DNA from 3 places in the Streptomyces sp. NPDC058985 genome. Region 3 is predicted to be linked to each of the others. Evidence: riboswitches for the same ligand, from Rfam matches in the RefSeq annotation. Region 3 holds a riboswitch; each other region holds the start of a gene.
The links. A riboswitch is a leader RNA that binds a small molecule or an ion and turns the genes downstream of it on or off. The one in region 3 is predicted to bind cyclic di-AMP.
Positions count from the first base shown of each region.

Region 1: it holds a riboswitch for cyclic di-AMP, as region 3 does, so the genes downstream of both, ACFW01_RS00250 (C40 family peptidase) here and ACFW01_RS01300 (transglycosylase SLT domain-containing protein) in region 3, are expected to answer to the same signal.
Region 2: it holds a riboswitch for cyclic di-AMP, as region 3 does, so the genes downstream of both, ACFW01_RS34035 (M23 family metallopeptidase) here and ACFW01_RS01300 (transglycosylase SLT domain-containing protein) in region 3, are expected to answer to the same signal.

Region 1 covers NZ_JBHYJX010000001.1:57,573-67,592, reverse strand. The annotation lists gene ACFW01_RS00295 (PspC domain-containing protein) at 1-479, opposite strand, end outside; gene ACFW01_RS00290 (PspC domain-containing protein) at 660-1,952, shown strand; gene ACFW01_RS00285 (LuxR C-terminal-related transcriptional regulator) at 1,949-2,695, shown strand; gene ACFW01_RS00280 (ATP-binding protein) at 2,673-3,107, opposite strand; gene ACFW01_RS00275 (helix-turn-helix transcriptional regulator) at 3,238-4,056, shown strand; gene ACFW01_RS00270 (DUF397 domain-containing protein) at 4,053-4,313, shown strand; gene ACFW01_RS00265 (NlpC/P60 family protein) at 4,297-5,349, opposite strand; gene ACFW01_RS00260 (hypothetical protein) at 5,688-6,041, shown strand; gene ACFW01_RS00255 (tellurite resistance/C4-dicarboxylate transporter family protein) at 6,019-7,056, opposite strand; gene ACFW01_RS00250 (C40 family peptidase) at 7,084-8,280, opposite strand; cyclic di-AMP (ydaO/yuaA leader) riboswitch at 8,289-8,463, opposite strand; gene pcrA (DNA helicase PcrA) at 8,695-10,020, shown strand, end outside.
Region 2 covers NZ_JBHYJX010000058.1:15,104-25,123, reverse strand. The annotation lists gene ACFW01_RS34050 (dihydrofolate reductase family protein) at 1-446, shown strand, start outside; tRNA gene ACFW01_RS34045 (tRNA-Met) at 503-576, shown strand; gene ACFW01_RS34040 (PP2C family protein-serine/threonine phosphatase) at 753-1,973, shown strand; cyclic di-AMP (ydaO/yuaA leader) riboswitch at 2,198-2,353, shown strand; gene ACFW01_RS34035 (M23 family metallopeptidase) at 2,365-3,402, shown strand; gene ACFW01_RS34030 (aldo/keto reductase) at 3,538-4,482, shown strand; gene ACFW01_RS34025 (PrsW family glutamic-type intramembrane protease) at 4,505-5,956, opposite strand; gene trmB (tRNA (guanosine(46)-N7)-methyltransferase TrmB) at 5,967-6,824, opposite strand; gene lhgO (L-2-hydroxyglutarate oxidase) at 6,860-8,065, opposite strand; gene ACFW01_RS34010 (MFS transporter) at 8,154-9,575, opposite strand.
Region 3 covers NZ_JBHYJX010000001.1:267,045-277,064, reverse strand. The annotation lists gene ACFW01_RS01330 (hypothetical protein) at 1-185, shown strand, start outside; gene ACFW01_RS01325 (glycoside hydrolase family 26 protein) at 182-1,330, shown strand; gene ACFW01_RS01320 (polysaccharide deacetylase family protein) at 1,413-2,168, opposite strand; gene ACFW01_RS01315 (glycosyltransferase) at 2,267-3,619, opposite strand; gene ACFW01_RS01310 (GNAT family N-acetyltransferase) at 3,647-4,711, opposite strand; gene ACFW01_RS01305 (HAD family hydrolase) at 4,988-5,788, shown strand; gene ACFW01_RS01300 (transglycosylase SLT domain-containing protein) at 5,804-6,295, opposite strand; cyclic di-AMP (ydaO/yuaA leader) riboswitch at 6,299-6,454, opposite strand; gene ACFW01_RS01295 (polyprenyl synthetase family protein) at 7,033-8,043, shown strand; gene ACFW01_RS01290 (outer membrane lipoprotein carrier protein LolA) at 8,352-9,566, shown strand; gene ACFW01_RS01285 (ABC transporter ATP-binding protein) at 9,621-10,020, shown strand, end outside.

The DNA of each region.
Region 1 (10,020 bases), 210 kb from region 3:
GTGAGCACTCCGCCGTTGTTGAGCATGGTCAGGAAGACTCCGCAGCCGACCAGGGCGAAGAGCACCGCGGCCAGGGCCTGACCGTCGATCCGGCCGGTGAGCAGCTTGCGTACCTCGTTCTCCTCCTCTTCGTCGGCGGGGACGAAGAGCCAGGCGAAGCCGTAGAAGATGAGGCCGATGCCGCCGGTCGCGGAGAGTACGGCCAGGGTGATGCGGAAGATCACCGGGTCGAGGTCGCACTGCCGGCCGAGGCCGGCGCAGACTCCGGCGATCGTCCGGTGCTGCCGGTCGCGCCGGAAATCCTGCGGCGGCCCGGGAGGGCCGCTGCCCTCGCCGGTGTCGACGCCGCCCGCGCCCGGGCCGGTCGCGGCACCCGTGGCATCCGCGGCGGGCGCGGCATCCTGCGGCCCGGCACCCCGTGGAGGGCGCGGGCCGGAGCCGGGTCCCGGACCCGTCGCGGCGTGCTCGTGATCTGTCATGAGTCCATGGTGACGGGCGCGGCGTCCGGACGGGAGTCGGTTCGACCCTGGTCGGACCCTGATTTCGGCCCTGACGCGGGGCCCGGGGAGTGTTCGAGGCCGCTGCGGCCCGAAGATCAGGGGAGTCTCGGGGGCCGACCCTGATGCTCCGCCTCCCGCACCCGTGTGACCATCAGTGTCATGCCGGAAGCCGCAGCAGCACCCCTCGTCGAACCGCGGCCGCCGCGCAAGCTCTACCGCAGCAGTGACGGACGTTGGCTCGGTGGCGTGGCGCGGGGGCTGGCCGGTCATCTCGGCCTGCCCGTCATCTGGGTGCGGTTCGTCTTCGTCGGTCTGTTCATGGCCGACGGACTGGGCGCGCTGCTGTACGCGGCCTTCTGGTTCTTCGTGCCGCTGGGCGTGGGCGGCGTCGACGCGCAGAAGCCGCCGTCCCTCGTCACCGCCGAGACCGCGCCGGACGGCCGCCGCAGACTCGTCGCCCGCAAGCCTGACAAGGGCCAGATCGTCGCCCTGCTCCTCATGGTCGTCGTCGCCCTGGTCTTCGTGGGCAACGTCGACCTCGGCGGCGGGGCCCGCGTCTACCTCTGGCCGACCGTGCTCGTAGGCGCCGGTGTCGCCCTCGTCTGGCGCCAGGCGGACAACGCGCGCCGGGCCCGCTGGGCCGAGGTGGGCCGCCACCGGCGCACCGTCACCCTGCTGCGCTCGGTGGGCGGCGTCCTGCTGGTGACGGCGGGCGTCACCGGCATCTTCGTCCTCCAGGGCTCCGCCGCCCACCTCGGTTCCGTCCTGCAGGCGGCGCTCGCCGTCCTCGTCGGCATCACGCTCCTCGCCGGTCCCTACCTGGTGCGGATGACGCAGGACCTCTCCGAGGAGCGGCTGATGCGCATCCGCGCGCAGGAGCGGGCCGAGGTCGCCGCCCACGTCCACGACTCGGTGCTGCACACCCTGACCCTGATCCAGCGCAACGCGGAGAACGCGGGGGAGGTGCGCCGCCTCGCCCGCGCCCAGGAGCGCGACCTGCGCTCCTGGCTCTACAAGCCGGAGGGCAACGGAAAGGACGAGGACGACGAGCCCACCACCCTCGCCGAGGCCGTGAAGCGCAATGCCGCGGAGGTCGAGGACAAGCACGGAGTCCCCATCGAGGTCGTGGTCGTGGGCGACTGCCCGCTCGACGACAGAATCGGCGCACAGATGCAGGCCGCGCGCGAGGCGATGGTGAACGCGGCCAAGTACGGTGGCGAGGGCGGCGCCGTACAGGTCTTCGCCGAAGTCGAGGGCAGGACGGTCTTCGTGTCCGTCCGCGATCGCGGTCCCGGCTTCGACCTCGACTCGATACCCGCCGACCGCATGGGAGTCAGAGAATCGATCATCGGCCGCATGGAGCGCAACGGCGGCACGGCGCGACTGCGCGCGGTGCCGGACGGCGGCACGGAGGTCGAACTGGAAATGGAGAGGGCGGAGAAGACGTCATGAGCGACCCGACCGAGGCGAACGGTACGGCGGGAGCGGACGAGGCGGCGGAGCCCGCGCAGCCGGCCGGCGGCACCGCGGGGGAGCGGCGCGTGCGCGTGGTGCTCGTCGACGACCACCGCATGTTCCGTACCGGCGTCCAGGCCGAGATCGGCCAGACCGCGCAGACCGGCGTCGAGGTCGTCGGCGAGGCCGCCGACGTCGACCAGGCCGTCACGGTGATCACCGCGACCCGCCCGGAGGTGGTCCTCCTCGACGTCCACCTCCCGGGCGGCGGTGGCGTCGAGGTCCTGCGCCGCTGCGCGTCCTTGATGAGCGACACCGAGCGTCCCGTCCGCTTCCTCGCCCTCTCCGTCTCGGACGCGGCCGAGGACGTGATCGGCGTGATCCGCGGCGGCGCCCGCGGCTACGTGACCAAGACGATCACCGGCACCGACCTGGTGAACTCGGTCTTCCGCGTCCAGGAGGGCGATGCCGTCTTCTCCCCGCGCCTGGCCGGTTTCGTCCTGGACGCGTTCGCCTCGACCGACGCCCCGCCGGTCGACGAGGACCTGGACCGCCTCACCCAGCGCGAGCGGGAGGTGCTGCGCCTGATCGCCCGGGGCTACGCGTACAAGGAGATCGCCAAGCAGCTGTACATCTCGGTGAAGACGGTCGAGTCCCACGTCTCGGCGGTCCTCCGCAAGCTCCAGCTGTCCAACCGGCATGAGCTGACGCGGTGGGCTACGGCGCGTCGGCTGGTGTGACCCGGACGGTCAGTTCGGCCCAGACCTCCTTGCCGATGCCGCAGCTTCTCCTCGCCGCGCCCCAGTCGTCCGCCAGTGCGGTCACCAGCGAGAGGCCGCGGCCCGACTCGTCGTCCAGGTGAGCCGTGGCCGGAGACGGGAGTGTGTCGTTGGCGTCGGTCACCGTGATGCGGAGGTGCTCTTCCGTGAGTACGCAGCGGGCCCAGATCTGGCGGCCGGCCGGGACTCGGGCGTGGCGGTAGGCGTTCGTCATCAGTTCGCTGAGGAGCAGTTCCGCCGTGTCCGTCACGTCTTGCGGCAGCTCCCACGAGGCCGCCTGTTCGCGGAGCAGGGCGCGGGCCCTGCTCACGCTGCGCGCGTGACGGGGCAGCCGCCATTCGATGTCCTTCGGGGCCGTCGTGGGCAGCGGCATGTGCGGTTCATCCCTTGCGTCGGTGTTTCGCGGTTGGCGAGATCACCGTCCCGGTTCGCGCGTAGCCTCAGGAGTAACGGCCCGGGTACAGCGCGTGGTTGTACCCGGCGTGGTTCCGGCGGAGGTGTGCGTGTCGACCGAGGTGAACTCCCAGCCGCCGATCGCATGGCGGTACTGCGGCAGCCAGATCAAGATGTGGCGTACCGACGCGGGTGTCGGCCGGGAGGCGCTGGCCAAGGAGGCCGGCTACGACTACGAGTACGTCAAGTCCATGGAGAACGGCCGCCGTCGGCCCACACTGCGGCTGTTGCAGATCGCGGATCAGGTGTGCGGGGCGGGTGGGAAGCTGGTTGCTGCGCAGGAGTATTTGAAGCCGGAGCCGTTTCCTGCGCGGTCGCAGGAGTTCATGGCCATCGAGGCGGAGGCCATCAGTTTCGCCTGTTACGAGCCGTTGCTCATTCCGGGACTGTTGCAGACGGAGGCTTACGCGCATGCGCTGATCGGTGACAGTTCGCCGCCATTGGACGACGAGACGGTTGGCGAGCGAGTGGCAGCCAGGCTCCGTAGGGCCGAAGGACTTCGCCGCAAAGTCGGTGTGATGTACGGGTTCGTGATCTACGAGGCCGCATTGCGTACCGAGGTTGGCGGGATCCATGTAATGGGTGAGCAGTTGCGTCATATCTTGGAGGTGGGTGCGCTCCGCAACGTGTCGGTTCAGGTCTTGCCGTTCGGCCGCTGTAGCGGCGTCGCGCTGAACGGCAGCATCGTGCTACTGGAGACACCCGAGCATGAGCACTATGGGTACATCGAGGCACCCGAGGTCAGCGTTCTGCAGAGCAGCCCCGCAAAGGTGAGCGCCCTTACACAAGCCCATGCGATGATCCGCATGCACTGTCTCAGTGTGGAAGAGTCGGCCACGTTCATCAGAAGGGTGGCGGAGGAGCGATGACTGAACGCTTGACCTGGTTCAAGTCGAGCTACAGCGACAGCCAGGGCGGCAACTGCCTCGAAGTAGCCCTCGACTGGCGTAAGTCCAGCTACAGCGACAGCGAGGGCAGTAACTGCCTCGAAGTCGCCCCCTGCCCCCACACCATCCACGTCCGGGACTCCAAGCTCGGCCCCGGCAGCCCCCGGTTTGCCGTTGCCGGAGCCGCCTGGGGTGCCTTCGTCGCGCACGCGCGTACCGGCGCTACGCCACCCGCGTAGCCCCCGCGAACGGCATCTGGTCCACGGGTGCCACCCGGACCGGCGCCGACGGGTTCGGGGCGTGGATCATCTGGCCCTTGCCGACGTAGATGCCGACGTGGCTGATGCCGGAGTAGAAGAAGACCAGGTCGCCGGGGAGGAGTTCGGACCGTGAGACCCGGCGGCCCGTGTCGATCTGGGCGTAGGTCGTGCGGGGCAGGGACACCCCCGCGGCGCGGTACGCGGCCTGGGTGAGGCCCGAGCAGTCGAAGGCGTTCGGGCCGGTCGCGCCCCAGACGTAGGGGCTGCCGAGCTTCTGGTAGGCGTAGGCGACGGCCGCCGCGGCACGGGAGTTGGGGGCCTGGGCCGAGGCAGGCAGGCCGGTCCGGGGCGCCGAGGCGGAGCGGGAGGCCCGGTCGCCGGTGCCGTCGGCGAGGCCGGCGCGTTCCTCGGCCGTCAGCCGGGACAGCAGGCGGCGGGCCGTCTCCAGCTTGCCGGTGACGGTCTCGCGGTGACGCTTCAGTTCGGCCCGGCGTGACGTCAGCGAGGTCAGCTCGACGCGGGCGGCGCCGCGCAGGCGCTCGATGTCCCGCAGCTCCTTGCGCACCCGGCCCACGGCGGCCGTCTGCCGGCTGCCCGCGCGTTCGACGAAGGCGGCGCCGTCGAGATACCGGTCGGGGTCGGCGGAGAGCATGAGCTGCACGGCCGGGTCGAGGCCGCCGCTGCGGTACTGCGCCGCGGCGACCGACCCCAGCGCCTCCCGGGCCGAGTTCAGCCGGTCCTCCTTGCGGGCGGCCTGGTCCCGCAGTTTCTCCAGGCGCTGTTCGGCGGCGTCCGCTTTCTCCTTGGCGCCGTTGTACTTCTCGGTCGCGACCTCCGCCTGCTGGTACAGCTTGTCGACCTCGGCCCTGACCTGGGCCGCCGTCGGCTGCGGGTCGGCGTGACCGGTCCCGCCCAGGCCCGTCGCGGTGGCCGCGCCCGCGAGGGTGATGGTGGCCGCCGTACGGGCCCTGCCGCCGCCCGTCACGCGCTGTCGCGGCCTGCGGTGGGTTCCCACCTGCGATCCACGTCCTTCCGTCTTCCGTACGACTCGACTCCGGCCGTGCCGGGTCGGCTCCGGTCCGCTCCGGCTGCCTGGAGGAGGACGCTAGGCGCGTCGGTAACGGTCCGGTGACGGGATGCGCGGAAGTGGCGGTACCGGATCGGCCCGCGTACGCATCTGACCGCGTGCCCGTCCGGCGGCCGTCGTCTTCACGCGGGGTGATGACCGAGCCGGCCGATCGGGGGCGGTTGAGGGACCTGAGCTGTTATGGGACGCATATATGCGCCGGGTCGTCCCGCCCGTGGCCGGGCCGGTGGCGGACCGTGTCGGGCCGCTCATTAGGCTCCGGCCTCATGGACGTACTCATCCACCTCTTCGTCGGTCTGCACATCATCGGCATCGCCGCGCTCCTCGGCGGCTTCCTGACCCAGATGAAGGCGATGGGCCGGGGCACGGCCCGCTTCATCCCCGCGATGCTGCACGGCGCGCTGACGATGCTGGTCACCGGTGTCGCCCTGGTCGGCCTCAACCAGGCCGACGACCAGTCCGTGGACAACCTCAAGATCGGGGTGAAGCTCGCCCTGCTGATCGTGATCCTCGGCCTGGTCTACGTGAAGCGCGACGACGAGAAGGTCGACAAGCCGCTGTTCGGCCTCGTGGGCCTGCTGACCGTCGCGAACATCTTCATCGCGGTGCTGTGGACGTGACGGCGGAGGCACCCGCGCCCGCAGACCGGGCCCCGGCCCGGGCCTGGGCGACCGCTCCCGCCGCGACCGCCAGCCACCCGGCCACCGCGATCCACAGCAGGACCTGGCCGGGTGTGTCCAGCCACGCGAGGTCGATCGCGGCGGCCACGGAGAGCGTCGCCGCCGCCGTCATGCCGAGCGGGAAGGCCGTCGACCAGCGCCGCACGTCGTAGCGGAGCCGCGGCCAGACGAACTCGGCGACCAGCAGGACGACGTACCAGGCGAGGTCGAGGGTGAGCAGGAAGACGGTCACGTCGTGCAGCACGGCGCTGTCGTCGGAGTTCCACAGGTACATGCCGGTCCCGGCCGCCGCGATCAGTTTGGCGCCGGCGAGGGCCGAGATGGCGAGCGCGCCGCCGGCCACCCAGTGGTCACCGGAGCCCAGCGCCACCTGCCGCAGATCGAAGCGGAACAGCGCGATCAGGTAGAGCACGATCCCCAGCCAGAACGGCACCAGCGCCGCGTGCGCCAGCCAGGGTGTCGAGGTGACCGCGGAGAGCGTGGCGCCGAGCACCGCCAGCCCCTCCGTGGCCACGCACCCCAGGAACACCGCCCCCGGCATCCTGCGCCCCCAGTGCCGCACGACCAAGAGGATCAGCACCGGCCACAGGAGCGCCGCCAGTGCCAGCAGCGCGGCGGCCAGGGGCGTCCAGCCGTGCAGCGCGAACCGGGTGCCGAGCACGGTGGTCGCGGCGACCGCGGTGAGCGCGCCCGGTGTCCCCGCCCGCGTCAGCCACTGCGGGCGTTCGACCAGCAGCAGGTAGACGAAGTTCGCCGCCAGGGTCAGCCAGGCGGCGCTGGCCAGGAACAGCGCGATGCGGGACAGGACCTCGTGTCCCGTCAGATGCAGGGCGACCGACAGGATGCCGGTCGCCATCACCGCGGCCCCGGCCGCCGGTGGACGCTGCGCCCACCAGGCGCGCAGGGGGAAGGGGAGAGTGCCTGACGACGTGCCTGGTGACGTACCTGACGACATGCTCCCGATGCTAGAGAGCCGCGCCGGTCAGGCGGGTCGCACCACGCTGTGGATCGACGACTCGCCGTCGTAGTAGATCGACTCCTCGCGGACGTACGCGCCCGGCTTCGGGGCGTGGATCATCATGCCGTTGCCGATGTAGAGGCCGACGTGGCTGAGGTCGTCGTAGAAGAAGACCAGGTCACCGGGTTGTGCCTGGGAGACGGGGACGGTCGTTCCGGCGTTGACCTGGTCGTACGTGACGCGCGGCAGTGTCACCCCCGCGGCCTTCCAGGCGGCCTGGGTGAGGCCGGAGCAGTCGTAGGAGCCGGGGCCGGTGGCGCCCCAGACGTACGGCTTGCCGATCTGGGCGCGGGCGAAGCCGAGCGCCTTCTCGGCCTTGGTGCCGTACGACGAGTCCGGCGTCGAGGAGCCCGACGAGCCGCTGCCGCCGGACTCCGAGGAACCGGAGGAGGTGCCACCGCCGCTCTCCTGCCGTGCGGCCTCCTCCCGCCGCTCGCGCTCCTCGGCCTGCTGCCGGGCCTGCTGCTCGGCCAGCTCCGCGGCCTTGCGGGCGGCCTCCTCCTGCTTCTTCTTCTCGATCGCCGCGAGCCGGGCCTTCTCCTCGGCGGTCAGCTTCGAGAGCAGTTCACGGGCGGTGGCGAGCTTCTTCTGGACGGTCGACTTGGCCGTCTTCAGGTCCTTCTGCGAGCCGGTGAGCGTCTCCAGGCTCTCGGCGGCCTCCCGGCGCTTCTTCATCGTCTCGGACTGCTGCGTGACGTAGTCGTCGACCGCGGTCTTCTGGCGGCCGGTGAGCCGGCCCATCAGCTGGTTCTGGTCGAAGTACTCCTGCGGCGAGTCCGCGAGCAGGAAGGTCGCCGTCTCCGGGACCGCCGTGCCCGTGCGGTACTGCGCGGAGGCGAAGGAACCCAGTTCCTCGCGCGCGTCGTTGAGCTTCTGGGTGCGCTGGGCGACGTCGTCGAGGAGGGTGTCGACCTTCTTGCGCTGCTTGGCGGTCTTCTCCTTGGCCGCGTTGTACTTCTCGGTGGCCGACCCCGCCTGGCGGTAGAGGTCGTCGACCTTCTTCTCGACCTCTTCGAGGCTCGGCCTGTCGTCGTCCGACGGCGTGGCGTTCGCCGTCTGGGACAGCAGGGCGACGGAGGTCAGGGCCGCCGTGGCGAGGGCCGGGGTCCGTATGCCCGCGACGCGTGAACCGGTGGGGCGCGACTTGCGGTGCGACGCCAAGGAGGCGCTCCTTCCAAGTGCTCCGCCTACCGGGTTAGCTGTCGGGTTCGGGCGGCACGGAAGGGTTGCCCTACGGCGGACCGTCCTCGCGGGAGGCGGTACGGCCGATTCACCCCAAGTTCTCGGTTGGGTCCCCGGCTCCGGGCGCCGTGGCGGGCACGTCGGACTCGGCGGAGGCCGCGCGGCCCGGCGAGGTTCGCCGGAGGGGGTCGTTCGGCCTGCCCGCACCGTAGCCAACTCGTGTGGCCGCTGTGAAGGTTGGTGGGTGATATGCCCGATACATTTTCGTTACCTCGGCGACGGGTGTCACTCTTCGTATCCCGGCACGTCGCAGGGCGTACCGGTGTGAGGTGTCCCGGCCATTTTCCGGGGTGGCGCCGGGTTGTCGGTGGGGCGCCCTAGACTCGGAGAGCGATGAGCAGCCTCTTTGACGACAGCTTCCTGGCGAGCCTCCAGACCCCCCGGGGTCATGAGGAGGAACCCCCGCCGCCGCCCGAGGACGGTCACGGACCGGAGCCGGTCCCGCACGACCTGTTCGGCGGGAAGTTCGACGCGCCCCCGGAGCGCGACCGGTACTACCGGGACGGCGCCCCGCGCCCCGCCCTGGACCCGGCCGCCCTCCTGGACGGGCTGAACGACAACCAGCGCGCCGCCGTGGTGCACTCCGGCTCCCCGCTGCTCATCGTGGCCGGCGCCGGCTCCGGCAAGACCCGCGTGCTCACCCACCGCATCGCCCACCTGCTGGCCGAGCGCGGCGTCCACCCGGGCCAGATCCTCGCGATCACCTTCACCAACAAGGCCGCCGGCGAGATGAAGGAGCGCGTCGAGCAGCTCGTCGGCCCGCGCGCCAACGCGATGTGGGTGATGACCTTCCACAGCGCCTGCGTCCGCATCCTGCGCCGCGAGTCGAAGAAGCTCGGCTTCACCTCGTCCTTCTCGATCTACGACGCCGCCGACTCCAAGCGGCTCATGGCGCTGGTCTGCCGCGACCTCGACCTGGACCCCAAGCGCTTCCCGCCCAAGTCCTTCAGCGCCAAGATCAGCAACCTGAAGAACGAGCTGATCGACGAGGAGGACTTCGCCGCCCAGGCCGCCGACGGCTTCGAGAAGACCCTCGCCCAGGCGTACGCCATGTACCAGTCGCGGCTGCGCGAGGCCAACGCCCTCGACTTCGACGACCTGATCATGACGACGGTCAATCTGCTCCGCGCCTTCCCGGACGTCGCCGAGCACTACCGCCGCCGCTTCAGGCACGTCATGGTCGACGAGTACCAGGACACCAACCACGCCCAGTACGCCCTGGTGCGCGAGCTGGTCGGCGGGGCGTCGGAGCACCCCGTCGACGTGCCGCCGGAGGCCGAGGTCCCGCCCGCCGAGCTGTGCGTGGTGGGCGACGCCGACCAGTCGATCTACGCCTTCCGCGGCGCCACCATCCGCAACATCCTCCAGTTCGAGGAGGACTACCCGAACGCGACGACGATCCTCCTGGAGCAGAACTACCGCTCCACTCAGACCATCCTCACCGCCGCCAACGCGGTCATCGAGCGCAATGAGTCCCGCCGGCCCAAGAACCTGTGGACCAACCAGGGCGCCGGCGCCCAGATCACCGGGTACGTCGCCGACACCGAGCACGACGAGGCCCAGTTCGTCGCCGACGAGATAGACCGCCTCACGGACGCGGGCGAGGCCAAGGCCGGCGACGTCGCCGTCTTCTACCGCACCAACGCGCAGTCCCGTGTC
Region 2 (10,020 bases), on a different contig from region 3:
CCGCCGACCGGCACTGGCTGGCGCTCGCCTGCGAGCTGGCGGAGCTGTGCCCGCCGTCCCGGACGGCGTTCAGCGTGGGGGCGGTCGTGGTCGCCGCCGACGGGAGCGAGCTGGCTCGGGGGTACTCGCGGGAGGGCGGCGACGCCGTCGTGCACGCCGAGGAGGCCGCGCTCGCCAAGGCCGACCGCTCCGATCCGCGGCTCGCGGGGGCGACCGTGTACAGCAGCCTGGAGCCCTGTGCGCACCGCGCCTCGCGGCCCGCGCCCTGTGCCCGGCTGATCCTCGACGCCGGGGTGCGTCGGGTGGTCACGGCCTGGCGGGAGCCGGACACCTTCGTGCCCGGGGCGGACGGCGGTGAGGTGCTCGCCGCCGGGGGCGCCGCCGTCGTCGTACTGCCGGAGTACGAAGGGCGGGCGAAGGCGCCCAACCGCCACCTGGCGGGATAGAGGGATACCGATGTGCATTCGGCCCCCGGGATGACGTACAGTGGTGAACACAACGACGCGGGGTGGAGCAGCTCGGTAGCTCGCTGGGCTCATAACCCAGAGGTCGCAGGTTCAAATCCTGTCCCCGCTACTGAAGGCCGAGGGCCGGAATCCGAAAGGGTTCCGGCCCTCGGTGCGCTCCCCGCTGCGTTCACCCGCCCGGCCCTCACCGCTCGCCGCCCACCCCCGTCGCGGGAAACCTGGAGTACGGCACGGCAAGCGGCGCGGACAGGGGGCGGCGGGAGACCAGTGGTGCGGGCAGGTGATGTGGAGGACGAGGGAGCGTACGCCAGGGCCGGCGGCCGGCTCCCCGGCGATCCCGTGCCCGACCCGGGCCTCGGCGACGAGCCGGCGCCCGTGCCGCCCGTCGGGCAGCCGCGGCCGTGGCGCACGTCCTACGGCCGGGCCCTCGCGCGCTCGCTCCCCGTACTGCTGATCGTCGTCGCCGTCCTGTACGACATCTTCACGCCGCGCTACTTCACCGCCGGTCCCCTCTACACCGCCGCGCCGCTGGTCGCCGCCCCGATCTACTCCCGGCGGGGCACCGCGCTCACCGGGGTCGCCGTGGTCGCCTCGGTGGTCGGGCTGCAGATCGGCAAGGGCGTCATCCACTACGTCGACTCCCTCACCGAGCTGATCACCATCGCGACGGTCGCCGCGCTCGCCGTCTTCGTCAACGCCTTCGTCCGCCGTACCGACGAGCGCCTCGCCATCGCCCGGGAGATCGCCGAGGCCGCCCAGCGCGCCGTCCTGCCCGAGCCGGCCGAGCGGATCGCCGGCTTCGAGATCGCCGCCTGCTACGAGGCCGCGCAGGCCGGGGCCTTCATCGGCGGTGACCTGTACGCGGTGCAGGACAGCGCGCGCGGCGTCCGGCTCATCGTGGGGGACGTGCGGGGCAAGGGCATGGGAGCGGTGGCCGCCGTCGCCGTGGTGATCGGCGCCTTCCGGGAGGCCGCCGAGCAGGAGGCGACGCTGGAGGCGGTGGCGCAGCGCCTGGAGCGGGCGCTGGCCCGCGAGGGCACCCGGCGCGACGGGCTGGACGCCTTCGAGGGTTTCACCACCGCCGTCCTCGCCGAACTCCCGCACGGCACCGGGACCGTACGCATCGTCAACCGCGGCCATCCGCCGCCCCTGCTGCTCCACGGCGACGGCACCGTGGGACCGCTGCCCGCCCGGGAGGCGGCGCTGCCGCTGGGCATGGGCGAGCTGGGTGTGTGGCCCGACCGCGCGGAGGAGACGGCCTTCCCCGGTGGGGCCACGCTGCTGCTGTACACCGACGGGCTGTCGGAAGCCCGGGACGAGCGGGGGGAGTTCTACGATCCGTACGCGCGGCTGGCCGGTCGCGTCTTCCGCCACCCGGCGAAGCTGCTCGACACCCTCGCCCGCGACGTGCGCCGCCACTCCGGGGGCGGGATGGCGGACGACATGGCGCTGCTCGCCGTACGGCGGCCACGGCGCGGCGACCATGATCATTGTCACGAGCCGTGACGGGGTGGCCTCCCTCCGCATAACAACTGACGCACCATCAGAAAAAGGTGCTGTGAAAGGGAATACCGAGCCGCGGTCAACTCGCCCGGTTTTCACCGACCGTGAGGGGTACGTCCCGCCCGTTCTCGTTAATGATCAAGAGGAACAGCTTGGAATCCGGGCCCCGGGTCTATTAACGTTCGATAACGCAGCGCGGTCGTCCCAGCCGTCACAGAAGGCGGCTCCGTGCGCACGCGCCGAATCCCGCAAGGGAACCGGGGAACCACCACATTGGGGTGAATCGGGCGTTTGACGCCGTGGCAACACGGCTGCATGCGCCCGTAGGAGACCTTCCTGCTCCGAACCCGTCAGCTAACCCGGTAGGCGAAAGGAAGGAAAGGAGTACGCCCACGTGGCGTCCAACCGGCCTGCCCCCGAGGCCCCGTTCGTGCCGAACCGGTACGACTCCGACACCTTCGGCTACGAGAACAACCGCGCCGAAGAGGGCCCTTGGGAGGAGTGGAATCCCACCGAGGACTCCATCCGCCCCGTACGCGGCCGGCACCGCGTCGCCAAGCAGCGTGGCGGACTCGCCCGCAGCTCCACCGTCCTCGGCGTCGGTGTCATAGCCGCCGTCGGCGCGGGCGGTATGGCCAGCGCGCAGACCGGCAAGCCGCCGGTGTCGATCTCCATGCCGGACCTGCCCAACGTCGGCTCGCTCATCTCCGACGAGGAGCCGCAGCCGGAGGGTTCCAGCACCCCGCTCAGCGGCATCGGCGTGACCACCGCCGCCGACACCGCGGAGGGCACCGACACGGCCGGCGCGGGCGAGTCCCTGCGGGCCCGGATCATGGCGCAGGCCGAGCAGCAGCAGGCCCAGGTCGAGACCAAGGCCGCAGCCGCGGCCGCCGCGGCCGCCGAGAAGAAGGCCGCGGAAGCCGCCGCCAAGGCGGAGAAGGAGGCCGAGGCCAAGGCCGCCGCCGCCAAGAAGAAGGCGGAGGAGGAGGCCGCGAAGAAGGCCGAGGCCGAGCGCCTCGCCAAGCTGGCCAAGCAGTTCACGCTGCCGACCTCCTCGTACACGATCTCCTCGACCTTCGGTCAGGCCGGCGCCTACTGGTCCTCCGGCCACCACACCGGCCTCGACTTCGCCGCACCCACGGGCACGCTGCTCAAGGCCGTGCACAGCGGCACCATCACGTCGGCGGGCTGGGACGGGTCGTACGGCTACAAGACCGTGCTCACCCTGGATGACGGCACCGAGATCTGGTACGCCCACCAGTCCTCGATCAGCGTCAGCGTCGGCCAGGAGGTCACCACCGGTGACGTCATCGGCCGCGTCGGCGCCACCGGCAACGTCACCGGCGCCCACCTCCACATGGAGGTCCACCCCGGCGGCGGCTCCGGCATCGACCCGATGGCCTGGCTGCAGAGCAAGGGCCTCACCCCCTGAGCCACCGGCCCCTCCGCTACCCCGCTGGTCCCCGGCGGTCCTGACGGCAACCCCCCGACGTCAGGGCTGCCGGTTTGCGGGGTTTTTGCGTCTGTGCCGGAATGACCTGATCCGGTGCGTTCGTTGACGCCCTACATGACTTCTCTGCGCAAGCTCGGCTCCTCCGACCTGGAGGTCTTCCCCCTCGCCCTCGGCGGCAACGTCTTCGGCTGGACCGCCGACCGGGACCGGTCCTTCGCCGTCCTGGACGCCTACACGGCGGCCGGCGGCAACTTCGTGGACACCGCCGACTCGTACTCCGCCTGGGTCGACGGCAACAGCGGCGGCGAGTCCGAGACCGTCCTCGGCCAGTGGTTCGCGGCCCGCGGCAACCGTGACGACGTCGTCCTCGCCACCAAGGTCAGCCAGCACCCCGAGTACCCGGGCCTGTCCGCCGCGAACATCAAGGCGGCGGCCGACGCCTCGCTGCGCCGCCTGGGCACCGATCACATCGACCTCTACTACACGCACTTCGACAAGCCCGAGGTGCCGGTCGAGGAGATCATCGGCGCGCTGGACGAGCTGGTGAAGGCGGGCAAGGTGCGGCACATCGCCGCCTCCAACATCTCCGCCGAGCGGCTCGCGGCCTCCCTGGAGTTCTCCGACCGCGAGGGCCTCGCCCGGTACGTCGCCCTCCAGCCGCACTACAACCTGGTCTCGCGCGACACCTACGAGGGCGGGCTGCGTGACCTCGCCGAGCGGTCGGGACTGGCCGCCGTGCCGTACTACGCCCTCGCGGCCGGCTTCCTCACCGGCAAGTACCGGCCCGGCGCGAGCGTCGACAGCCCGCGTGCGGGCGGTGCCGCCAAGCACCTGGAGACCGAGCGCGGCCGGCGGGTGCTCGCCGCCCTGGACGAGATCGCCGAGGCCCACGACGCCCCCGTCGCCACAGTCGCCCTCGCCTGGCTCGCGGCTCAGCCGACGGTGGCCGCGCCGATCGCGTCCGCGCGCACGGTGGAGCAGCTGCCCGCGCTGCTGGGCGTGGCGGAGCTGAGCCTGACGGACGACGAGGTCGCGCGGCTGACGCGGGCGTCGGCCTGAGCGGGACGCCGCCGGGGCCCGCCTAGGGGCGGTGGGGGTGGGGACCCGGCGGTGCGTACGGGTGGGCGTACGGGACGTACGGCACCTGGGCCGGGTGCGGCGTCTGGGATGGGTACGGCATCTGGGTCGCGTACGGAGCCTGGGCCGGGTGCGGTGTCTGGGTCGCGTACGGCGTCTGGGCCGGGTGCGGTGCCGGAGGGCCGCCGCCGTACGGGCCGTACGGCCACCCGTACGGGTGGGCCCAGGGCGGCGCGGGCCGGGGTACGGGCGGTGCCGTGGAGCGGGCCGCGTGGTCGAGGGCCGGGCGGGCCGCGCCGCGGCGGTGCCACAGGGCGTCCAGCATCTCCCGCTCCCGCACGGCGTAGTCGGCCCCCGCCCGGCCCCGGCGGCCGCGCTGCCGCAGGAACGCCAGCGAGGTCGCGTACGCCTCGTACTGGGCCACCGCGCGTGCCGCCTCCTTCCCGCCGTGGAGCCGGGCGTGCCGCCGGGCGACGCGGCGGGCCCGCATCGAGCCGAGCGCCTGCGGTTCCACGGGCGTCAGCCACCCGGCCAGGACATATGCGGGCAGCTCGGCCCGTACGGTGCCCAGTTCGCGCTGCCGGGTCCAGATCACCAGCCAGGTCAGCAGGCCGAAGGCCGGCACCATGAACGCCGCGTACACGGCGTAGAAGCCGTACGCGCCGAACGCGGCCGAGCCGTTCCACAGCGCGTGCACGCCCATCGCGAGCAGCAGGCCGGACAGCGGGAGCAGAGCGCGGCGCAGGCGGTGGCGGCCCGCGGAGAGCGCGGCGATGCCGAAGCCGATGCCGGTGAGCACCGTGAAGAGCGGGTGTGCGAACGGGGACATCACGACGCGGACGAAGAAGGTCGCCGCGGTGACGGAGGCGATGCCGCTGCCGCCGGTGAGCTGGTCGGTGCCGAACGCGGTGCCGAGGTACAGGATGTTCTCGGTGAAGGCGAAGCCGGTGGCGGTGACCCCGGCGATCACCACTCCGTCGACGATGCCGGTGAAGTCACGCCTGCGGAACAGGAAGACCAGGAGGACCGCGGCGGCCTTGGCGGACTCCTCGACGACCGGTGCTATCACCGTGGCGCCCAGGGTGTCCGCGCTCGCCGGGTCGGCGGTGGCGGTCGCTATCCATCTGGTCGCGAAGCTGTTGGCGACGATCGCTATCAGCGCCGCCGCGCAGGCGCCCCAGGAGAAGCAGAACAGCAGGTTGCGCCAGGGGCCGGGGTCGACCCGGTCCAGCCAGCGGAAGGCGGCCACGAGCAGCGGCACGGGCAGCACCGCGAGGCCGAGCCCGACCAGGAAACCCCGCGTGCCGGTCTGTTCGCGGACCAGGGCCAGGATCACCAGGCCGGAGAGCGCGAGCAGCGTGATCAGTGCGCCGTACCGCACCCAGGACCGCTGCCACCAGTGCGGATGCGTACGCGGGAACGTGGGCTGACGCGTCGGACACGGGGGACTGGCCACGGCATGGACCCTAACCGGTGGGGGACTGCTCCTCGTGGGGATCGCGGAGCTGTACGCGGCGGAAGAGCAGGTCGTTCACCACATGTCCCTTGTCCAGTCCCTGGCCCTCGAAACGGGTCAGCGGCCGGTGCGCGGGACGCGGCGCGAAACCGCCGTCCGGGGCGGTGTTCTCGAAGTCGGGGTGCGCGGTCAGCTCGTCGAGCATCTGCTCGGCGTACGGCTCCCAGTCGGTGGCGCAGTGCACGAAGGCGCCCGGCGCGAGCCGGGCCGCGGCCAGGGTCAGGAACTCCTCCTGGATCAGGCGGCGCTTGTGGTGCCGCTTCTTCGGCCACGGGTCGGGGAAGTAGACGCGCAGTCCGGCGAGCGAGCCGGGGGCGAGCATCTCGCGGAGCAGGATGATCGCGTCGCCGTTGGCCACCCGGATGTTGGACAGGCCGTTCCGCTCGGCGAGACCGAGGAGGTTGCCCTGGCCCGGGGTGTGCACGTCCACGGCGAGGATGTTGGTGCCGGGGTCGGCCTCGGCCATCTGCGCGGTGGCCTCGCCCATCCCGAAGCCGATCTCCAGGACGACCGGGTGCGCGTCGCCGAACAGCTCGCCGAGGTCGAGGTCGCGCTGCCCGTCGATGTCCAGTCCCCATAGGGGCCACAGCCTTTGCAGCGCGTCCGCCTGGCCGGCCGTCACGCGGCTGCGCCGGGGCTGGAAACTGCGGATCCGCCGCTCGAAGTGCGATCCGGCGGGATCGGCCTTCGGCCCGTCCGGGAAGCGCGGCTCCCCCTTGGCGCGGGTGTGCCTCAGGGAGGCGCCGGTGTGGGTGGCGGCCGGCTGGTGGGCGTCGGGGGCGCTGGGCGCGCTGGGGAAATCAGACACAGTGCCCCCAATTTTACGGCCCGCCCGTGCCGGGCTCACGAGCCTCCCAGCAGGGTCAGTGCCCTGCGGCCCACCTCCCGCCCGATCGGCAGGGCCGCGGTGGCCGCGGGCGACGGCGCGTTCAGGACGTGCACCGCGTGGGGGCCCTCCTTGATCAGGAAGTCGTCCACCAGCGTCCCGTCGGCCAGCACCGCCTGGGCCCGCACGCCGGCCGGCGCCGCGACCAGGTCGCTCTCCGTCACGGACGGCAGCAGTCTGCGCACGGCGGTGGTGAAGGCCGCCTTGGACAGGGACCGGCGCAGCTCCCCGGTGCCGTACCTCCAGTGCCGCCGCGCGATGTGCCAGGAGCCGGGCCAGGCCAGCGTCGCGGCCAGCTCGCGGGGGCGGACGACACCCCAGCCGTACCCCTCGCGGGCCAGCGCCGGCACCGCGTTCGGCCCGAGGTGCACGCCGCCGTCGATGCCGCGGGTGAGGTGGACCCCGAGGAACGGGAACGCCGGGTCGGGCACCGGGTACACCAGTCCCCGCACCAGCTCGGGACGGGCCAGCTCGTAGTACTCGCCCCGGAACGGCACGATGCGCATCCCCGGGTCGTCGCCGGTCAGGCGGGCGATCTCGTCGCAGTGCAGCCCGCCGCAGTTGACCAGGACGCGGGCGCGGAGCACCTCGCCGGAGCGGGTGCGGACGGCGACGCCGAGGCCGGGGCGGCGGTCGATGTGCCGCACCTCGGCGCCGTAGCGCAGCTGTGCGCCGGAGGCCTGGGCCAGCTGCCGGGCCACGGCGACGTAGTCGCAGATGCCGGTGGTGCCGACGTGTATGGCGGCGAGGCCCCTGACCTCGGGCTCGTACTCCTGGATCTGGGCGGCGCCCAGCTCGCGTACCGGAATGCCGTTCTCCCGGCCGCGCTGGACGAGGGCGTGCAGGCGGGGCAGCTCGGCGCGGTCGGTGGCGACGATCAGCTTGCCGGTGACGGCGTGGTCGATGCCGTACTCGGCGCAGAACTTGACCATCTCGGCGGCGCCCCGCACCGCGTAGCGCGCCTTCAGCGAGCCCGGGCGGTAGTAGACCCCGCTGTGGATGACGCCGCTGTTGCGGCCCGTCTGGTGCCGGGCGGGGCCCGGTTCCTTCTCCAGCACCGTGACCCGGGTGCCCGGGGCGGCGCGCGTGATGGCGTACGCCGTCGACAGGCCGACGATGCCGCCGCCGATCACCAGCACATCGCAGTCGAACACTCGTTCCATCTCCCGGTCCACCTCCCGGCTTCGATAGTGCACTGCGCCACTGACAATGCCTTCAAACCCGGAAGCGGCGGTGCATCGGCCGGCCGCGTCAGGCCGGGGTCACCAGCAGCGGCCGCGCGCGCTCGCGCAGCTCGACCACGCGCGGCTCGTCGCCGTACGGCTCCAGGCGGTGCAGGAGGTCCTTCACGTACTCGGTGGTGCGGGCCGAGGAGATGCGGCCGGCCACCTCGACCGCCCGCACGCCCTGCTCGCAGGCCGCGTCCAGATTGCCCGACTCCAGCTCGGCCACCGCCGAGACGACGAGCCTGAGGCCGTGCGAGCGTACGAACTCCTCCGTCGGTTTCGACAGGGCCTGCTCGGTGAAGCGGCGCACCTGGCGTGGCGCCTTCAGGTCGCGGTAGCACTCGGCCGCGTCGGCGGCGAACCGGTCGTAGGAGTAGAAACCCAGCCACGACGGGTCGCTGTCGCCGGGGCGGGCGCGCTCCAGCCAGCTCTCGGCGGCCTTCAGTGCGGCGCCGGCCGCCGGTGCGTCCCCCGCGCGCGCGTGGGCCCGGGCCTCCACCAGGCGGAAGAAGCTCATGGTGCGTGCCGTGGCCAGGCCCCTGTTGCGCTCCAGGGCGGCCTGGGCGAGGTCCACGCCCTCGTCCCCGAAGCCGCGGTAGGTGGCCTGCAGGGACATCGAGGCGAGGACATAGCCGCCCAGGGGGACGTCGGCCGCCGCGCGGGCCAGGCGCAGGGCCTGGATGTAGTACCGCTGGGCCGCCTCCTGCTGACCGGTGTCGAAGGCCATCCACCCGGCCAGCCGGGTCAGTTCGGCCGAGGCGCCGAACAGGGCGCGGCCGACCTCGTCGGAGTAGGAGCCGAGCAGCAGGGGTGCCGCCTCGACGCGTAAGCACTCGGGGACCATCGACGAACGCCAGTCGCCGCCCCCGTACTTGGAGTCCCAGCGGCGGGCGTCCTCGGCGGCCTCCCGGAGTTTCTGCACATCGCTGTGGCCGACTTTGAGCGGTGCGCCGGAGCCCTCGGCCGGGCCCACGTCGCGCGCCACCGAGCTGTCGGCCGGGGTTATCAGCCACCGGGAGGCGGGCGTCGCGTACGCGCTCACCGCGAAGGAACCGGCCAGCGACTGCCAGATGCCGCCCCCGGCCCGGCGGCCGGCGAGGTCGAGACGGTACAGCTCGGTGGCGGACCGCACCGCCTGGCCGACGTCCCGTGGGAAGGCGAGGCCCACTTCGGGGGCGGGATCCGCGTCCGCCAGGCCGATCTCGTGGAGCGGCACCGGGCGGCCGAGCTTCTGGCCGATGGCCGCGGCGATGAGGTGCGGTGCCGCGCCCTGCGGCACCATCCCCTTCGACACCCAGCGCGCCACCGACGTCTTGTCGTAGCGAAGTGTCAACCCGCGTTGGGCGCCGAGGTCGTTGACGCGCCGGGCGAGTCCTGCGTTGCTGATTCCCGCGAGGGCGAGAACGGCGCCGAGCTTCTCGTTCGGCCCGCGTTGCTCCCTGGACATGCGCCACCCCTCGACACAGACGGCTGCCGCGCTGGCATAACCACGCGGCATTCGTAAACCCAGCGTAGTTCGCCGGATCCCAGGCGTTAAGAGGCATTGTTCCGGATGGCGGGATTGTGGTCCGCACGCAAGTGCGGTGCGTGCACGGTCCGTTGCGGCGTGCTCCCGGTGTGTGGCCGTGCGCCCGTCCGTGCGCTCTTCTCCGGCCATCTCGGGAGCGATTCCATGGGCGGTGCGTGGGTCGGCCCGCTGTACTGGATCCAGTGGGCTGGGGGACACCGCCGCCTACATCCCCGCGGGCGGCGGACCGGCCCGGGGGGCGAGTCCCGCCTCCCGGGCCGAACGCCGGAGGGTGGGCGGGGAGCCTGTACGCAGCGTGTTCGAGTCTGTCCGCGTGTCGTCGATTTGGCTGAAAATCGTTCCTGGTATTTCGGGCGTACATCCG
Region 3 (10,020 bases):
TCAGCGCCGCGATCCTCGTCGCCACGGCGCTGATCGCCACACACACCCTCAGCGGCGACCGCGTCCTGCTGGCGCTCACCCTGCTGACCACCCTCGCCGCCTTCTGCCCGAGCCTGCGCGCCCTGCCGGCGCCCAGGACGGCACCGGGCGCCGCGCCACCGACACGGAAGGGTTCCACTCTGTGAGGTTCGCCCGTCCCGCTCGCCGCACGAACGCGGACTCGACGACCGGACAGCACCGCCGGCCAACGCACCCCACGCACCCCACGCGCCGCCCCGCGCGCCCTGGCAGACGCCGCCTGCTGATCACGTCCATCACCGCCACCTGCGCGGTCCTGGTCGCGGTGCTCGCCCTGCGCGACGCCTCGGGACCCGCCGGCCCGGCCGACGACCCGAGGTGCCGCCCCACCACCCTCCTCGAACCGCCCTGCGGCGCCTGGTTCGGCGCCTTCGTGCCGCACGACAAGTCCGACCTGGCCGCGAAGGTCCGGGAGTACGAGAAGAGCGTCGGCCGCGGGCTCGACATCGTGTACACGTACCACGACATGTCCGCCGTCACCGAGACCCGGCTGGAGGGTCAGCTCCTCACCGAGCAGGAACAGCGCGTCGGCGAGGACCGCATGCTGCTGCTGTCCTGGGAGAGCAAGTGGTGGGGCGGCACCAAGGACCAGCAGCCCACCTGGAAGCAGATCGCCGCCGGCGACCTGGACGAGTCCGTGATCGACGTCCAGGCGCGGCGCGTCAAGGAGTACGGGCAGCGCACGGGCAAGAAGGTGTTCCTCTCCTTCGACCTGGAGATGGACACCCGCACCCCGGACAACGGCACCCCCGCCGACTACGTCCGCGCCTACCGCCACATCCACGACCGTTTCCGCGAACTGGGCGTCGACAACGTGGTGTGGACCTGGATCATCACCGGATACCTGGACCACGGCGAGCTGTTCGAGCGGATGTACCCGGGCGACGACTACGTCGACTGGATCGGCTACAACCAGTACAACTACTACCTCTGCCACAAGGCCGGCTGGCTCAGCTTCGCGCAGACGCAGTACGCCACCCACGACTGGATCCGCGCCCACATCTCCGACGACAAGCCCCTGATGCTCTCGGAGTTCGGCAGCGCCTCCGACCCGAAGCGCCCGGACCGGCAGGCGGACTGGTACGCGCAGGTACCCCGGGTGCTCAAGGATCTGGAGGGCGTCAAGGCGGCCCTCCAGTGGAACTACCGCGACCCGGGACCGCACTGCAACCTGGCCGTGGCGAACGACCGGGCCTGGGACAGCCTGCGGGAGGTGGCCGCCGACCCGCACCTCAACCAGCCGCACGACTGACCGCCACCCCGCCGACCGCCACCCCGCCGACCGCCACCCCGCCGACCGCCACCCCGCCGACCGCCACCCCGCCGGACGGGCCCTAACCCGCGAACTCGGGGCCCCGCACCATCGCCCGCCCCCGCCGGTACCAGCGCCACGCGACGGTCTTCGGGCCGTCGCGGTAGGGGGCGGTGCGGGCGCCGCCGCCCGCCAGCCAGGACTCGACGTCGGCGACCGTATGGCTCCGCCGCACGATCAGCCGGGCGATGCGGTACCGCTCGTCGCGGTCCGAGCTGAGCGCGTGCCGCACGGCGGTCGCCGTCTCGTACCCGGCCCGGGCCGACGACGCCCGCACCTTCGCGCTGTTGTAGCCGTGCGGGTAGGCGAGGTGGCGGACCGGATGCCCGAGGGCGTCCTCCAGGACCGCTTTGGACTCGCGGAGTTCGTGCGACAGGGCCGCGCCGGACAGGGTGTCGAGCTGGGCGTGCGTGACGGTGTGGCTGCCGATCTCCATGCCGGCGCGTTCCAGCCCGGCTACCGCGTCCAGCGTCATCATCGGGGCGGGCGGCAGCAGACTGCGGCCGCCCGGCGCGATCGCCCCGGTGGTGAGGTACGCGGTGGCGGGCAGCGCCCGCTCGGCCAGCGCCTCGGCGGTGGGCCCGGGCAGATCGGCGAAGCCGTCGTCGAAGGTGAGCAGCACCGGCCGGGGCGGCAGGGGCGCCCGCCCGGCGAGATGGCCGGCGAGCGCACTGATCGTGACGGGCGTCATGCCGCTGTCGACGATCGCGTCCAGCTGGGCGGCGAACTCCTTCGGCGTGACGGTGAACTCGGCGATCCACGAGGGCGGGTCCTCCATCACCGCGTGGTACAGGAACACGGGTATGTGCCCGCCGCCCGGCGCCGGGACTCCGTCGGGCGCCCCACCCGCTCCCGAGGAGACGGCCCCCGCCCGGCTCACCGCGCCTCAACCCCGGCCGCACGCAGCGCACGCCGGGCGCGCAGATAGCCGACGGGCCCGTACAGCATGCCCCGGCGCTGCAACCGCGCCAGGCGCCGCGGCCAGGGGTGCGTACGGGAGTCGTGCCCGCCCGGCGCCCCCACCGCCACCGCCACCGCGCCCGCGCTCTCGCCCTCGCCGGTGGCGCGTACCGCGGTCAGGCGCCGGGCGTGCGCGAGTCCGCCCGGCACCCGGGCGAGGAGGGCCGGCAGCAGCGCCGGCCGGTTCACCAGGATCGCCGTGAGGTACGCGGTGAGGCCGGCGCCGTAGCCGTACGCCTGGGTCTCCAGGTCGCGCCAGGTCTCCCGGTGGTGGTGCCAGACCAGCGCCCGGGGCGTGTAGCGCAGCCGCTGCCCCTGGGCGAGGACGCGGACGAACCCGTAGAGGTCGTCGCCGCCGCGCGCGCGGGTGCCCGCGCCGGTCGCCGGGTCGAAGCCGCCGACCGTCCGCAGCACCGCCGTGCGGAAGGCCATGTTGGCGCCCGAGCCGAACCGGCCCGCGGTGAACGGGAACAGCGGCTCGTCGGCGGGCGGGTGCTCCGGGTCGTACGTCCGCGGGACGAACCCCTTCGCGAAACCGCCGTGGCTCTCCAGGAGCACCTGGGCGGGGGTGCGCAGCCGCGCGGGCAGGATCAGGCCGGTGGCACAGCCGAGGTGCGGGTCGGCGGCGAACGGCGCGGTCAGTTCGGTGAGCCAGCGCGGGTCGGCGACCACGTCGTCGTCGGTGAAGGCGACCACCTCGCCCCGGACCACCGCGAGGCCCCGGTTGTGCGCGACGGCGAGTCCGGGGACCGGCTCGCACACGTACCGCACCCGCTCGCCGTACTTCCGCTCGACCAGTTCCCTGGTCTCACCGGTCACGGGCGCGTTGTCGACCACGACGATCTCGAAGTCCGGGTGGTCCTGGGCGAGCAGCGAGTCGAGGGCGCGGGCGAGCTGGTCCGCGCGTTCCCGGGTGGCGACCACGACACTGGCGGACGGGGGCGCGGGCCACGGCTCGGGCGGCGCTTCCCGGGGCAGCTCCCGCGCGAGCCCGGCCAGCACCCGCGTGGGGTCCGCACCCTCGGGGACCTGCCCGAGCAGCGTGCCCACGGGCAGGCCCGCACGTCTGACCAGCACGAACACCGCGCCGGACGACACCGGCGGACTCCCCGGGCCCGGTCGCAGCACCGCCGCCGCCTCCTCCGCCGCGTCGGTGCCGTCGCCGAGATCCAGCTCGGCGACCTGCACCGCCCCGATGCGCAGGAAGTCGTCGATCTCCCGTCGTGTCTCCCGCAATGTCTCCTGCCGCGCACGCCGCACACCGGTCATGCGTCCACCCCCTCGTGGTTGACCTCGTCAGGACCTGCGCAGCCGGGCCGCGCCCCTCAACGTCCGTACCGCGAGCGACGCCAGTCGCGGCCGGTCGCGCACGAAGCCGTGCGCGCGGCGGGCCGGTTCGCGGCCGAGCCAGTGCAGGGCGGCGCCCGCCCCCGGGCGCGTCGCCGCCCCCTCGTACACCGGCAGTTCCCCGGTCTTCAGCGAGTCCTTGTACTCCGCCGGGCCCCGCCCCATGTCCAGCAGGCCTATGCCCGCGGCGGCCGCGGCCTCCGCCATCCGCAGGTGCAGGACGAGGCCCGGCGAGTACTTGGCGAAGTCCGGGTCGTACGCCGGGAACCAGCACGCCAGGACCGTCGCCGAACGCAGCCCGAAGTGGGCGGCGACCGGCCGGCCGCCCGCGTAGAGCACGGACAGGGTGCCCGTGCACTCCGGCGCGCGCGTCCGGGCGAGCCGGCCGACGAGCCGGCTGATCCACTCCTGCGCGAACCGGTCCCGGCGTCCCATCCTGCGGTACTGCGCCGACTTCCACTCCATGAGCGTGCGCAGCGCGGCCGGCTCACGCTCGTCGAAGACGAAGCGCACGTCGCCGGCCTGGCGGCCCAGCCTGCGCTCCTTGGCGAGCGTGGTCTTCAGGAACTTCGGCGACTGGGTACGCAGGACGTTCTCGTACGCCTCGTAGCCCTTCTCCACGTCGATGACGTAGGCGGTGTGCTCCTCGGCGGCGTACGGCACGAACAGCCCCTGCTCGGCCTCCAGGTTGTCGAAGGCGAGGCTCGACAGGGAGCAGGCCCGCAGCAGTGCGCGGGGATCCGGGGCGAGGCCCTGGCGCAGCACCGCGCCCTGGCAGTCCGACACCCCCAGCCCGATCGCCCGGCCCTGGCCGAGCGGCCCGCGTTCGTGCGGCAGGAATCCGGCCGCCTCACCGCCGTCGTACAGCACCGCCACCCGCGCCCGCGGCCGTACCCGGCCCACGGCGTCGGTGAACTCCGGTTCCATGAACGGGTTGCGCGGCGCCGTCGACTTGGCGCGTATCTCCCGCCAGTGCTCCCGTTCCCCCTCGCCCAGCTCCTGTGGTCTGAGCACACGTACGCGTCCGCTGTTCAACCCGACCCCCCGATCAAGTCCCCCCTGGACAACAGGAAGGTACCCCGGGGGCCGCCCCGGGGGTAGGTAGCAGACCATGTTGTTGCCAACTGGTGCACAGGCCCTTAACCGGCTTTAGCCGATGATGTGCCAGGTTTCGGACATGAAGCGGGTGAGTTCGTGCGTCGTCGTGCGCGTTCGAACGTACTCACCGCGTCCTCGTTCGGAACCGGTCGCGGGTGAGTCGGACCGGTGTCGCGTCCGTATTCTCTGATCATGGACCGCACCGCATACTCACTCGTCGCCACCGATCTCGACGGCACGCTGCTCCGCGGCGACGACACCGTCTCCGAACGGTCGCTGGCCGCGCTGGCACGGGTGGCCCGGGCGGGTGCGCGGCATCTGGTGGTGACGGGACGCCCGGCACCCCGGGTGCGGCCCCTGCTCGACCGCCTCGGGTGCACGGGGCTCGCGGTGTGCGGGCAGGGCGCGCAGGTGTACGACGCCGGCGCGCACCGGATGCTGTGGTCGGTGACCCTGGACCGGGAGCTGGCGGAGACCGCGCTCGGCAAGATCGAGGCCGAGGTGGGCCAGGTGCACGCAGCGGTCGACCAGGACGGCGTCGACGGCCTGACCCTCATCGAGCCCGGGTACCTGATGCCCCACCCCACGCTGCCCGCGGTGCGGGTGGAGCGGCGCGACCAGCTGTGGCGCACCCCGATCAGCAAGGTGCTGCTGCGCCACCCGGACCTGAGCGACGACGAGTTGGCGTCGACCGCGCGCGCGGTGGTGGGATCCCTCGCGACGGTCACCATGTCGGGGCCCGGCACGGTGGAGCTGCAGCCGTGCGGCATCACCAAGGCGACCGGCCTGGCGCTGGCCGCCGAGCGCCTGGGGGTGGGCCGGCGGCACACGATCGCCTTCGGCGACATGCCCAACGACATCCCGATGTTCGACTGGGCGGCGCACGGCGTCGCCATGGCCGGTGCCCACCCCGAACTCAAGGCGGTGGCCGACGAGGTCACGACGACGAACGAGGACGACGGCGTGGCCGTCGTCCTCGAACGGGTCTTCTGAACGTCCCGGTGCGGCTCAGTACGCGCCGAAGACGTTGTCCATCGAGCCGTACCGGTCGGCCGCGTAGTTGCAGGCGGCGGTGATGTTGGCGACCGGGTCGTACGGGTCCCAGGAGGTGCCCTCGACGTGGTACGCCTGGAAGGTCGGGTCGATCACCTGGAGCAGGCCCTTGGACGGGGTGCCGTTGATGGCGTTGATGTCCCAGTTGTTGATGGCGAGCGGGTTGCCGGACGACTCCCGCATGATGTTGCGGTGAATGCCCTCGTACGAGCCGGGGATGCCGTGCTGCGCCATGACGTCGAGCGACTCGCGGATCCAGCCGTCGAGGTTGTCCGGGTACGTGGTCGCCGCCGTGGCGGCCGTCTTGGTGGCGGCCGGGGTGGCCGCGGACGCGCCGGTGGCGCCGATGAGCGGCAGGGCGAGCACCGCGACACCGGTGCCGGCCACGGCGAGCTTGCGGGCGATGCGGGTGGTCCGGGCGTGACGGTTCTGACCGTTGGCAGACATCTGTGTCCCTCTCCTGACGCCTGCGAGGTGAGCTGTCGGGTTCGGGCGGGGAGGTGCCCGGCCGCGCCCTGACGGGTACGGCTTCACCCCGAGCCGCTCCGGTGGTGACCGGTGCGGCGACTTACCTGGGTCCCCCGCTCCTGCCGGCGAGTGAGTTGAGTGGATGACTGTGTGTGCGGGCGATGGCAGGATTCGGCGTCCGCCCGACAGGCCGGGAACGTATGCGAGAGCACATGTCCGAAACAAGTGCAGGAATCACCCAACGTCCTGTTGACCTTGGTCTGAGACGTTTGAGGCTCTTGATCCTTTGCGGTTGCCAAGCTTCAACTGGCTTGCGGCGCAAAGGGAGGGCACAGGTTGCGGCGGGGTTGCCCGAGGGTGCTCCGGAGTGAGCCAACTCACGGGCCTCAATAAGCGCGGCAAAACGGGCATTAGTCCCAACTCTGCCTCAACCGGCCCCCGATGGGGAGCGCTTCGCTCGTCCGGTGTTTCCGTGTGCCGGACGGGCATCCGGACGGCATCCGTACGAGGGAGGGGGCGGGATAGTGAAATCGGCCAATATCTGCTCATATCGACCGATCAAAAACATACCGCTCATGATCCGATACCGACCGGCCTGTAACGGTGGGCGCTAGCGGTGATCGAAAGGTGACCGGATACGCTGACTCGAGTGGTGGCAGCGACCTATCGACAAACCAGGTAATCGCCAGTAGACACCAGCAGACAGGAGACCCCTCGTGACCGTCGTCGGGCCGTTCGGGCTGAGCGTGCGGGACCAGGCTCTGGAAGCCGATGTCCAGGCCGGATTGGTCGCGGTCGAGGAAGGGTTGCTTGAGGCAACCAAAAGCGAGGTGCCCTTCATCACGGAGGCCGCCCAGCACCTGGTGCGGGCCGGCGGCAAGCGGTTCCGGCCGCTCCTCGTGATGCTCTCGGCCCAGTTCGGCGACCCCTACGCCCCCGGGATCGTGCCCTCGGCCGTGGTGGTGGAGCTGACCCACCTGGCCACGCTGTACCACGACGACGTGATGGACGAGGCCGCCGTACGGCGCGGGGTCGCCAGCGCCAATGTCCGCTGGGAGAACTCGGTCGCGGTCCTGACCGGCGACTTCCTGTTCGCCCGCGCCTCCCAGATCCTCGCCGACCTCGGGCCCGAGGCGGTCCGCGTGCAGGCCCTCGCGTTCGAGCGGCTGGTCACCGGCCAGATCCTGGAGACGGCCGGCCCGCAGGACGGCCGGGACCCCGTCGACCACTACCTGGACGTGCTGGGCGGCAAGACCGGCTCGCTGGTGGCCGTCTCCTGCCGGTTCGGCGCGATGATGTCGGGCGCCGACGAGAGGGTGGTGGACGTACTGACCCAGTACGGCGAGCGGCTCGGCGTCGCCTTCCAGCTCGCGGACGACGTCCTGGACATCGCCTCCGACTCCCACGAGTCGGGCAAGACGCCCGGCACGGACCTGCGCGAGGGCATCCCCACCCTGCCGGTGCTCCGGCTGCGCGAGCGCGCGGCCCGGCTGGGCCTCGCCGAGGACATCGCCCTGAGCGAGCTGCTCGACTCCGACCTGAGCGACGACGCCCGGCACGCCGAGGCGCTGCGCCTGCTGCGCGCCCACCCCGCCCTGGAGCACGCCCGGCGGGACACCGTCCGCTACGCCAAGGAAGCCCGCGCGGCCCTGGCTCCGCTGCGGGAGTGCGAGGCGAAGGCCGCGCTGGTGGAACTGTGCGACGCCGTGGTCCACCGGGCCGGCTGAACCCCGCCCCGCCCCGCCCGTGCGCCGCGCCACGGGCGGGTGCCCTCCGTCGGCGGGCGGCGCGCCCGTCCCCTACGGGGCGGGGGAGGAACCGCCCTCCGGTGTCATCCCGCAGGAGTACGTGGAGTTGAGCCCGCGGTCTGACGATTGCGCTCCGGTGATTTGGTCAGATGGACACCACGGAAACACCAATCCTCACCGATTCGGGTGAGAATGGCGGCTCACGGGTGAACTCAAGCGTGGAACTCACGGGTGAACGAGTGCGAGGTCGCGAGACAGCCGCCGCCGACGACGGAGGTAGGGCACAGATGGCACCGATCGATTCCGACGACAACACGACCCCCGGGGCGGGCGAGGAGCTGAGCGCCCGACGGCGCAAGGCCGCGCGGTACGTCGTCCCGGTCGCGGTGATGGGAGTGGCGGCCGCGACGATCGGGCTGGTCCCCGCTCTCGCCGACTCCGGCGACCCCGACCTGCCGAAGGTCACGGCGGAGGAACTCGTCCAGAAGATCGCCGAGTCGGACGTCCAGCAGCTCTCCGGCACGGTCCGGATCAGCACCGACCTGGGCCTGCCGGACCTCGGCGGCCTGGAGAGCGGCCTGATGTCCGGAATGTCCGGCGGTCCGGGCGGGGACGGGAAGGACGGCGGCTCGTCCGCCGACCCCTCGGCCAAGCTCACCCAGCTGGTCTCCGGCTCCCACACCCTGCGCGTCGCGGCCGACGGCCCCGACCGGCAGAAGGTGTCCCTGCTGGAGGACGCCGCCGAGTACAGCCTCATCCACGACGGCAAGGACGTCTGGGGCTACGACAGCAAGTCCAACGAGGTCTACCACTCCACGTCCGACGGCGCGGAGCGGCCGGAGAAGGACGTGCCGGCCACCCCGAAGGACTTCGCCGACCAGGCGCTCGAGTCGATCGACGACACCACGTCCGTGAAGGTCGCCGGTACCGCCCAGGTGGCCGGCCGCGACGCGTACCGGCTCGTCGTCGAGCCCAGGCAGAAGGGTTCCACGGTCGGTGCGATCACCGTCGCCGTGGACGCCGAGACCGGCACCCCGCTGAAGTTCACGCTGACCCCGGCGAGCGGCGGCGCCGCCGTCGTGGACGCGGGCTTCACCAAGGTCAGCTTCGCGAAGCCGGACGCGTCGACGTTCGACTTCACCCCGCCCAAGGGCGCGAAGGTCACCGAGGCCGACGAGAAGGCGGCCAAGGCCCCGGAGCACGGGCGCAAGGCCGAGGGCGACCTCGCCAAGGAGCTGGACGGCCTGAAGGTCGTCGGCGAGGGCTGGAACTCGATCGCCGCGTTCGACACCGGCGGCCAGGGCCTGCCCACGGGCGCCGCGGGCGGCGGCGACCTCGGCGGCTTCCTCGGCTCCCTCGGCGACCAGGTCAAGGGCGACTTCGGCTCGGGCACGGTCTTCAAGACCCGCCTGGTCAACGCTCTGATCACCGAGGACGGCAAGATCTACGCCGGTGCGGTCACCAAGGACGCGCTGGTGAAGGCCGCGAACGCCGCGAAGTAACGGAGCAGAGGCGCAGGGCAGAGGCGCAGGGCAGGGGTACAGGAGAGGAAGCCGATGGCCGAACCGTCCGTCACGGAGCCGAAGCCGGAGCCACGACTGGAGCGGGCGGACGACGCCGTCATCTCCACCCGCGGGCTCACCAAGCGCTACCGCGGCGGACAGCTCGCCGTCGACGGTCTCGACCTGACCGTCCCGGCGGGCAGCGTCTTCGGCTTCCTCGGACCCAACGGTTCCGGCAAGACCACCACCATCCGCATGCTGATGGGCCTGATCGAACCGACCTCGGGCAGCGCCCGGGTCCTCGGCCGGCCCATGCCGCGCGCGGCCCGCACCGTACTGCCCAGGGTCGGCGCCCTCATCGAGGGCCCGGCCCTGTACGGCTTCCTCTCCGGCCGCGACAACCTGCTGCGCTACGACGCCGCCGACCCGACCGCCGACCCGCGCACCCGGCGCG